3 regions of the Luteococcus japonicus genome follow, and region 1 is predicted to be linked to each of the others. Evidence: riboswitches for the same ligand, from Rfam matches in the RefSeq annotation. Region 1 holds a riboswitch; each other region holds the start of a gene.
The links. A riboswitch is a leader RNA that binds a small molecule or an ion and turns the genes downstream of it on or off. The one in region 1 is predicted to bind cobalamin.

Region 1 (3,262 bases):
GGGCCATTGCGTGCTGATGGTCACCCACGACCCGGTGGTGGCCCGCCGGTGCGACCGCGTCGCGTTCATGCGTCTGGCCGGCGCCAGTCCACCGCAGAGAGGGGCAGGCGCAAGGGAATGGTGGGACGCGTCATCTGGTGCCTGGTCATCGCTGCCCTGGTGGGACTGATCTTCTGGGCCACCCCCCACGGTGCGCACGATGGACGCTGAGAAGTTCGCCCTGCAGAGCGTCATGCAGGCCACCTTCTTCCTGATCCCCTGTTGGCAACCTTCATGGCCAAGGACTCTCCGGTCACGACGGGGCTACTGACGCGCGGCTGGACCAAGCTGGTGCCCGGCCGCAGCGGAACATGGCACCTGGCGCGCAACACGGTGCTGGGCAAGATGGACCGTCTCGAACGCACGGTGGCCCCCGTGATGGTCACGATGTCTCTGCTGTTCTCGATGATGTGTCTGGGCCAGTCCTTCCAGGCGACGCTGGAGGCCATGGAGGAGGGCGGGAGCTCGCCGGCAATGACCTGCCCGGCCTGCTGCTCCTGCTCGGTGCCCCTCTGGCGATCTCGGTGGCGGGTGGTCTGTCCGCCCTGCTGATGATGGCCCGGCAGCGGTCGCGGAACTGGCACTCGACGAGAGCCTGGGAGCGGCCCCTGCGCAGACCATGGTCTGGGTGGGCGTGGTGATCTGGGTCGCGACGACGGCCTGCACCGTGCTGCCCACGCTGGGCAGTCTGCGCACTCCCCCGCCGCGGGTCATTGCCCGCCTCGTCGCCGCCTGACCGACGGTCCGGGCTCAGGAGTTGTAACGGTTCTGAGCGGCCTCGAGGCCGTCCAGGACCAGCTTCTCCACGGCATCAGCGGCCCGGCCGACCTCGATCTCAAGATCAAGCTTGAGGCTGGAGGGGATGGGGGCCAGCACATAGTCGGCGGCCGCCTGCCGTCCCGGGGGACGCCCGATGCCGAAACGCACCCGGTGGAAGTCCCCGGTGGACAGGTGCTTGCGCAGGCTCTTCAGCCCGTTGTGACCGTTGTCGCCACCACCGATCTTGAGCCGGAGCTGGCCGAAGTCAAGATCAAGTTCGTCGTGGATGGCGATGACATTCGAGGGAGCCACCTTGTGGAATCCCGCGAGCTTGCCGACGGCCTGTCCGGACTCGTTCATGAAGGTGCGCGGCTTGACCAGCACGACCTTGTGGGCATCCAGCCCCGGAGCGCCCACCCCGGCGGAGCTGATCCGTGTCTCGACGACCTCGGCGCGCATCAGCCGAGGAGCCGACCAACTGGCCCGCGCACGGCGGGCCAGTTCGTCGACGACCATGAACCCGACATTGTGCCGGGTGTTGGAGTAGGTGGGGCCGGGATTTCCCAGCCCCACCACGAGCCAGCTGGTCACTCGCCCTCGGACTCGCCCTCAGCGGCGGCAACCTCGGCACCCGCGGTCTCGTCGCCCTCGGTGGCGCCCTCGTCGAGCTCTTCGGCGGCATTGATGCCGACGATCAGGGTCTCGGCGGCCTCACCGTGGAAGGTGGCGCCCTCGGGCAGGGTGATGTCGGCCACGCTGATCTGCGCACCGGCCTCCAGGCCCTCGATGGAGACCTCGATCTCGGTGGGGATGTTCATGGCGGAAACCTCGAGGGCCAGTGCGGTGAGGTCCTGGTTGACGGTGGTCTCGGAGGCGGCCTCGCCGGTCAGGACGATGGGCACCTCGACGGTGATCTTCTCGCCGCGCTTGACCAGCAGCAGGTCGACGTGCTCGATGAAGCCCTTGATCGGGTCGCGCTGGACCTGCTTGGGCAGGCACAGCTGCTCCTTCTCGCCAGCGATGTCCAGGCTCAGCAGCACGTTGGCGGTGCGCAGGGCCAGCAGGATGTCGTGGCCGGGCAGCGTCAGATGCTCGGGCTCCATGCCGTGGCCGTACAGCACGGCGGGCACCTTGTCAGCGCGACGGATGCGACGGGCAGCGCCCTTGCCGAACTCGGTGCGCTTCTCGGCGAAAATCTTCAGCTCATTGGTGGCCATTGCGGTCTTCCTCAACCTTCGTCTCTGGGACGTCCAGATCACGTAAACGCCCACGAGGGAGGAGACGAGCTCTCGCTCAGCACCACGTCGATCACGGCCCCGGAATACTCCGGTTCCCTCGCCAGGCAACAAGCCAAGGATAGGGCACCGGGCCCACTGCACACAAAGCAGCGGGCCCGGCCTGTGCCGTGACCTACTCCGAAACCTCGGTGATCAACTGCGCCGTGCTGGGTGGCGGGGGCCACCACCGTCGTGAACCATCCATCCTTGCCCAACAGCTCCTTCGGGTCCTTGCCGTACCTCGCGTTGGCAGGTTTTCGGACTCGGACTCCTCCGCTCGGGCGCCTTCCCCGCTCTCGCCAGTGGCACAGTGCCTTTGCGTCATCCTCACCGCTGCGCGTCAGTCCTGGATTCTCACCAGATTCCCCGCCCCCACAAGGGGTTTTCCAACATCATGGGAGTACCGGCCGGCAGGGTCTTCCCCGGTTTGGGAAGTGGGGGATACTGGCAGGCGATGAACAACCCCGGCCCCCTGATCGTCCAGTCCGACCGCACCCTGCTGCTGGAGGTGGACCACCCCGACGCGGATGCGTGCCGCGTCGAGATCGCCCCCTTCGCGGAGCTGGAGCGCGCCCCGGAGCATGTGCACACCTATCGGCTCACGCCCCTTGGCCTGTGGAATGCGCGCGCCGCCGGACACGACGCGGAGCAGGTCGTCGACGTCCTGATGCGTTTCTCCCGCTACCCCGTCGCGAGCTCCCTTCTGGTGGACATCACGGAGACGATGGGCCGCTACGGGCGGCTGCGACTGGAGAAGCACCCCACCCACGGCCTGGTGATGATCAGCACGGACAATGCTGTGCTGGTGGAGGTGCTGCGCTCGGCTAAGGTCAAGGGCCTGGTCGGGGCCCGGATCGACGACGAGAGCGTCATCGTGCACCCGTCGGAGCGCGGGAACCTGAAGCAGGTGCTGCTCAAGCTGGGCTGGCCGGCCGAGGACCTGGCCGGCTACGTCGACGGAGAGAAGCACGCCATCGACCTCGTCGAGGACGGGTGGGAACTGCGCCCCTACCAGCGGCAGGCGGCCGAGAGCTTCTGGAACGGCGGCTCCGGGGTGGTCGTGCTCCCCTGCGGTGCGGGCAAGACCATCGTCGGAGCCGATGCGATGGCCCTCGCGCAGGCCACCACCCTGATCTTGGTGACCAACACCGTCAGTGCGCGGCAGTGGCGCGACGAGCTGCTGCGCC
Region 2 (3,262 bases), 450 kb from region 1:
GGTGCACCACGGCGTGCGCGCCGAAGCCGTGCTCGAGCCACCGATAGGCGCCGATGTAGTGGTGGCTGGGGGCCATGTCCGGGTCGTGGTAGATCGCGACGGGGTTCTCGCCGAAGCCGCGCGGCGGCTGGATCAGGATCACCACATTGCCGGCCTGCAGGGTGGCCAGCACCAGTTCCCCGTCGTCATTGACGAACAGGCTGCCCGGTCCCTCGCCCCAGGCCTCCCGCATCCGGTCGCGCAGTTCGACGGGCAGGTCGGCGGTCCACTCGCGGTACTGCTCGGCCGTGATCCGCACGTGCGCGTCGGTGAGCTGCGCGCTGGTGAGCCACTCCTCGTCCTGACCACCGGCGGCGATCAGGGCGTGGATCAGCGCATCACCCGCGCGGGTCTCGGCCTCGGGGCTGCCGTCGGAGCCGTCGACGATCCGGGTCACCTCATTGTCGCCACCCAGGTCATAGCCCTGTTCGCGGAGCCGACGCAGCAGGCGGATCGCCGAGACGGGCGTGTCCAGGCCCACCGCATTGCCGATCCGGGCGTGCTTGGTGGGGTAGGCGCTCAGCACCAGCGCCAGCTTCTTGTCCCGGTTGGGCGTGTGGCGCAGCCGGGCATGATTGACGGCCAGCCGCGCCAACCGGGTGCAGCGCTCCGGGTCCGCGACATAACGGGGCAGACCCTCGTCGTCGAACTCCTTGAAGCTGAAGGGGCCGGCGATGATGCGGCCGTCGAATTCCGGGATCGCGATCTGGGTGGCCGAGTCCAGCGGTGTGACGCCTTCGTCATTGTCCTGCCACTCGGTGCGGCTGCTGGTCAGGCACAGGCCCTGGATGATCGGGATGTCGAGTTCCGCCATCCGGGCGACGTCCCACGCCTCGTCATCGCCGCCCGCCTGGGCGCTGGCCGGGGAGGAACCACCAGCGGCGAGCACCGTGACCACCAGGGCATCCAGGCTCGCCAACGCCTGGTAGAGCTCGTCGGGGGCCTGCCGCAGCGAGCCCGCGAAGATGGGCAGCCCCACCGCGAGCCCCGTCGCATCGATCGCGTCGGCCAGGTCGTGCGCAAAGGCGGCATTGCCACTGACCTCGTGGGCGCGGTAGTAGAGGACGCCCACCGTGGGCAGCTCCTGCGCCCCGGGCTCCTGCTCCCTCGCCGCCCAACCCCAGGCCGGGACCGGGTGCGGTGGCTCGAAACCCTCACCGGTGAGCAGCACCGTGTCGGACAGGAAGGCGTGCAGCTGGCGCAGGTTGGCGGGGCCACCCTCGGCCAGGTAGCGGTGGGCCTGGGCGGCGACACCGATCGGCACGCTGGACAGCTCCATCAGCTGGGCGCTGGGTTCCTGCTCGCCGCCCAGCACCACCATCGGCCTTGTGTCGGCGATGCGGCGGAAGCCCTCGCACAGGTCCTGTGGGCCGCCCAGGATGCGGGTCACCACCAGGTCGCACCCGGCGACCTCGTCGGCCATTTCCTGGTGCATCGGGCGGGACGGATTGCCCAACAGGTAGTCGGAGCCGCTGGCGCGGGCCGAGAGCAGGTCGGTGTCGGACGTGGACAGCAGGGCGATGCGCATCGGCGCGTCTCCTCCCCCGGAGTTCTCGCTCCGGAACGTGGGCATGGACTCACCCGACGTCCAGTGTCTGGCTTGCCCTCGTAGGGCTTCACAGTGGCGGAACCGCCCCGGGATCTCACCGGGTTCCTGGGCCGTGGGCTGCGACCAGCCTAGCGGGAACGGGGACTCACCACTCGATGCCCGCCTGCCCCTTGGCGCCGGTGTCGAAGGGGTGCTTGATCTTGGTCATCTCGGTGACCAGGTCGGCGGCGTCGAGCACCTGCTGCGGCATCCGTCGACCGGTCATCACGACATGCTGGGTGCCGGGCCGGTTGCGCAGGGTCTCGAGCACCTCGTCGACGTCGAGCCAGCCATTGGCCAGCACATAGCTGAACTCGTCGAGCACGTACAGATCATGCGTCTCGTTCGCGAGCTGTTCGCTGATCCGCGCCCAGCCCTCCTTGCTCATCGCGACGTGGTCCACCTCCTTGGTGGAGCGCAGCCAGGTCCATCCGGCACCCATCGCATGCCACTCCACCGGACCGCCCTGACCGGTCTGCTCGTGCACCTCGTTCAGCGCGGCGAAGGCGGCCTTCTCCCCGGTGCGCCAGTTCGGCGACTTCACGAACTGGTACACGCCGATGCTCCAGCCCTGGTTCCAGCCGCGCAGCGCCATCCCGAAGGCGGCCGTCGACTTGCCCTTGCCGTCGCCGGTGTTGACGATCAGCCGCGGTTGGTGGCGCAGCTGGCGGGTGGTGAGCTTCTCGTCCTTGACCGGTGGGGTGCCCTGCATGTCAGTTCTCCTCTGGGGTGGGGTGGGTGAGGGCCAGCAGGGCGTCGACGTCCAGCTGCTCCTCGATGGCATCGGCCAATGTCTCGATCATTCGTTCCCGCAAGGCACCGAATCCCGGTGCGTCTGCGGTGGGACGCCACGGATGCCCCGCCTGGTCGGCGACGCGGGTGAGCCAGGCGCGGCGGAACTCGTCGTGCTCCAGCGCCCCGTGCCAGTGGGTGCCCCAGGTGGGGCCCACCCGCATCCCGTCCAGGAAGCGCTCGTCGGGTTCGGCGAGGGTGGTCGGGCGGCCGTGGTGGATCTCGTAGCCGATGGTCTGGTGGCCCTGCCAGCTACCGGTGGGGCGGGCCAGCACCTTGCCCGGGTGGAAGTCGACGCGCAGCGGCAGCAGGTCCAACCCCTCGACAGGCTCGTGCGTCGTGGGGCTGCGGCCGGCGGCGGGCTTCCCGGTGGCCGAGCCTGTCGAGGCCTGTTCCACCTCGTCGACTATCAGCTTCCCGAGCATCTGGTAGCCGCCGCAGATCCCCAGGGTCGCGCGCCCGGCGGCATGCCGCTGGGCCACCACCCGGTCGATCCCCCGGGCCCGCAACCAGGCCAGGTCGTCGATGGTGGCGCGCGTGCCGGGCAGCACCAGCAGGTCCGCGCGGGCGCAGACGGCCGGGTCCGCGGTCACCGTCACGTGCACGCCCGGCTCGGCGGCCAGGGCATCGACATCGGTGGCATTGCTGACCCGCGGCAGCCGCACCACGGCCACCTCCAACGCACGTTCGGCGTGGTGGGGTGTGGTTCCGGCGCGGTGCCAGGCGCCGATCGCCAGGGCATCCTCGCCATCCAGCCAGACACCCTCCAGCCAGTTGAGGACACCGAAGTTGGCCAGCCCGGTCAGTTCGCTGATCCGGGTCAGGCCGGGGGCCAGCACCTCG
Region 3 (3,262 bases), 440 kb from region 1:
GGACGGCCTCGTCGCGGATGATCAGGCGGATCAGGTCGGCGGCATTGGTCAGCCGTGCCCGGCTGGCCCAGTACATCGGTGCATGGAAGCCCGAGTAGAACAGGAAGGACTCCAGCACGGTGGAGGCCATCTTGCGCATCTCGGGATCGTCGCCGTAGTAGTTGTCGAGGACGATCCGTGCCTTGCGCTGCAGGTTCCGGTTCTCCTCGCTCCAGCGGAAGGCCTCGTCGATCTCCGCGGTGGAGATGAGCGTGGAGAAGATCGAACTGTAGCTCTCGGCGTGCACCGACTCCATGAAGGCGATGTTGGTGTAGACGGCCTCCTCGTGCGGGGTCCGGGCGTCGGGGATCAGCGAGACGGCGCCCACGGCGCCCTGGATGGTGTCGAGCATCGTGACCATCTCGCGGTAGGAGTCCGTGACATTGCCCTCGCTGAAGGCCTTCCCGTACACCCGTTCGACGTCGTTGGGGCTGAACAGTTACATGTCCTCGTTGTCGCGGGCGAGCTGGAAGGTGATGTCCGGGACCACGACCCCGAGGGACAGGGTCAGGGACAGCGCCACCCCGCCGCCACGCTTGGACAGCTTCAGGAAGGCATTGATCGCACGGGAGATGGACTCCATGTTGTCCTCGACGCGCAGCAGGAAGCAGGAGACAAGCTCCCCTCGCTGTGCCTTGCCAGCATTGAGGAAGGTCGGGGTCGCGGGCTGGAACATGCCGACCATCACCTCGTCCACGACGGCCTCGGCCAACTGCGTGTCTCCCGCAGCAAAGGTCAGCGCCACCATGCACACCCGGTCCTCGAAGCGCTCCAGGTAGCGGCTTCCGTCGAAGGTCTTGAGCGTTTAGGAGGTGTAGTACTTGAAGGCGCCCATGAAGGTCGGGAAGCGGAATTCCACGGCGTGGGCGAGCATGAACAGCGACATCACGAAGGCCGAGTCGTAGGCTGCCAGCACCGGGGCCTCGTAGTAGCCCTCCGCCACCAGGTAGTCCAGCTTCTCCTCCAACGAGTGGAAGAAGACGGTGTTCTGGTTCACGTGCTGGCGGAAGTACTGGTGTGCCGCCTGCCTGTCGGCATCGAGTTGCAGGTGGCCCTGCTCGTCGTAGAGGTTCAGCATCGCGTTGAGGGCGTGATGATCGGTCTGGTCGCGGCGAATGGTCTCGGCGCCCGTGTCGGTCAGCAAGGTGGTGGCCATGAGGTGGTGAGCCTTTCCAGCACTCGCTCGACGTCGTCGGGTGTGCCCTTGAGTTCGAAACGGTCGATCAGCGGGACATTGGGAACGGCACCGCCCGCCTCGCCACCGCCATAGGTGGGCACCACGAGCACGAAGGGCTGTGTGTGACCTGCAGGGCGGGCTCGTGGCTGTGGAGCGGGATGCGCTGGGCTTCCAGGCCCAGCTTGCGCACGAAGCGATGGGTGTTCGGGGAGGCGGAGGAGAAGTAGACGAGGCGCACGGGGATGCGCGCCCTGCGGCACTCCGCAGGGCCGCCTGCTTGATCAGGTCCGGACGGAAACCCGACCAACTCTCGTCGCCGTCGACGACGACGGGGGCCTGCAGGTGACCCATCGCGGTCACTGTGCGCAGGGCCTGTTCGTCCCGGCTGAGATCCACGACTCGTAGTCCAGTCCGTGCTTGGTCAGGCCTTGTAGGTGGCAGTGCACTGCACGCAGGCAGGCTTGATGTAGACGATGATCGACATGCTCTCTCCTCGAAGCACACAGGGCCGCGCAGGCAGGGAGCTTCAAGACGCACCCGGTCCTCCCACGAGACCGACGGTCGGTTGCTCCGGGCGTGCCGCCCGGAGTGCTGGCAGGTATTCGGACTCGGAGGCGGGCACCCAGTGGGGTGTGTTCCTAGTGGACGACGCTTCCCAGCCAAGGGCCAGTGCTGATGTCGTCGGTCGTTCCTCCATACCGCTGCGGGGCAGTCCCGGATTTTCACCGGGTTCCCTGTTGTCTCCCTGCACCAACCACCAGATGCAGTGGCAACTGCAGGGAACCAGCACTAGGGGCAGTGGGTGATGCCACGGCCAGCGTCAACATGACGCGCCAGCGGGAAGAATGAGGGCAAAGAGAAACCCCGCCTGACCGTCTTGCCTGGTCAACCGGGGTTTTGAGAGTGTGTCCGGAAGAGGACTTGAACCTCCACGCCCTTTACGGGCACTAGCACCTCAAGCTAGCGCGTCTACCATTCCGCCACCCGGACAGGGTGAGCACCGGGGTCACCGGCAACAGCAATGAACAATAGCAGTCTGCAGCTGCGCCGCCAACTCGGGATCCACGGCTCCCCCGGAGACAACCGTTGCCACCCAACGGACCAGCACGGCCCGCGCACCGGCTGCCTCCACCCAGGCGTCGGCCTGCCGACGGCCAAGACCGGCATGGCGGCAGTAGGCAGCCAGGAAGTGGTCCGACAGGACGCCCAGTTCCTCGCTGATCAGCACGAGGTCCGTCGCCGGATGACCTCGGTGACTGGCCTGCAACCCGTCGGACATGGCGCGTAGCCCATCCCCGAGCACCCACAGGTTGGCCAACACGTCACCGCCCAGTGCGAGCGCTTCCCCCGGCCCTAGGCATTGCGTGAGGTGCCGCCGCAGCCGGGCCAGCTCATCCGCCGAGACCTCCCCCGCCTCGGCCGCCAGCGCCAGCATCACCGGCGACAGGAGGTCCTCCTCGACGGATCCGGACAAGCCCTCCGGCGCGATGCCATGGACTTGGACCAGCCAGGCGGCGAGAGCCTCCACCACTCGAGCACTGGCCAGATCGCCGTCCCCCACGGGGCGCCACATGCTCTGGGAGAGGTCCTCCAGCACCATCCATCCGTCGCCGCAGCCCAGCAGCTCACGAGAGGGGATCCCCACCGCGTGCAGCAGCCGGCGGGCGACGAGCTCGTCATCCAGAACTCCTTGCTGCCAACGCTTCACGACAACCCCGTCGCCCTCGAACTCGGCCTCACAGACCACCACGCCGTCGCCCTGGTGGATGACGTCGCCCCACTCCAGGTCCTGCAGATTGATCATGCCCATCCCCTGTCCTCCTCCCGGCAGCCGCTCGCGAGCAGGTGATTGAAGACTCATCCCATGGTGCAGGAATATGACGTACGACTTGCCGGTCATGGTCCGAGATGGCTTCAATGGCGGTGCTCTCATGCGTAGGGACGGGCCGGGGGGCCGCCACCTGTGACCACGATTCCAACACATCGGAGACCGCCTTGCGACGTCACCACTTGCGCCAACTCACGTCCGGACTCGCTGCCGCTACT

Region 2: another riboswitch for cobalamin. It lies ahead of cobN (cobaltochelatase subunit CobN); the one in region 1 lies ahead of EDD41_RS13145 (50S ribosomal protein L25/general stress protein Ctc).
Region 3: another riboswitch for cobalamin. It lies ahead of EDD41_RS17660 (class Ib ribonucleoside-diphosphate reductase assembly flavoprotein NrdI); the one in region 1 lies ahead of EDD41_RS13145 (50S ribosomal protein L25/general stress protein Ctc).

The regions. Positions count from the first base shown of each region.
Region 1 covers NZ_RKHG01000001.1:2,774,288-2,777,549, reverse strand. The annotation lists gene EDD41_RS16625 (P-loop NTPase family protein) at 1-169, shown strand, start outside; gene EDD41_RS13155 (hypothetical protein) at 274-591, shown strand; gene pth (aminoacyl-tRNA hydrolase) at 790-1,389, opposite strand; gene EDD41_RS13145 (50S ribosomal protein L25/general stress protein Ctc) at 1,386-2,015, opposite strand; cobalamin riboswitch at 2,307-2,481, opposite strand; gene EDD41_RS13140 (DNA repair helicase XPB) at 2,530-3,262, shown strand, end outside.
Region 2 covers NZ_RKHG01000001.1:2,327,377-2,330,638, forward strand. The annotation lists gene cobN (cobaltochelatase subunit CobN) at 1-1,612, opposite strand, end outside; cobalamin riboswitch at 1,609-1,745, opposite strand; gene cobO (cob(I)yrinic acid a,c-diamide adenosyltransferase) at 1,734-2,339, opposite strand; gene EDD41_RS11085 (cobyric acid synthase) at 2,341-3,262, opposite strand, start outside.
Region 3 covers NZ_RKHG01000001.1:3,213,093-3,216,354, reverse strand. The annotation lists gene EDD41_RS18250 (DUF5703 family protein) at 1-451, opposite strand, end outside; gene EDD41_RS17905 (hypothetical protein) at 479-643, opposite strand; partial or broken gene EDD41_RS17900 (ribonucleotide reductase N-terminal alpha domain-containing protein) at 680-829, opposite strand; gene EDD41_RS17665 (hypothetical protein) at 845-1,195, opposite strand; gene EDD41_RS17660 (class Ib ribonucleoside-diphosphate reductase assembly flavoprotein NrdI) at 1,177-1,326, opposite strand; cobalamin riboswitch at 1,793-2,016, opposite strand; tRNA gene EDD41_RS15315 (tRNA-Leu) at 2,123-2,206, opposite strand; gene EDD41_RS15310 (phosphotransferase family protein) at 2,223-3,020, opposite strand.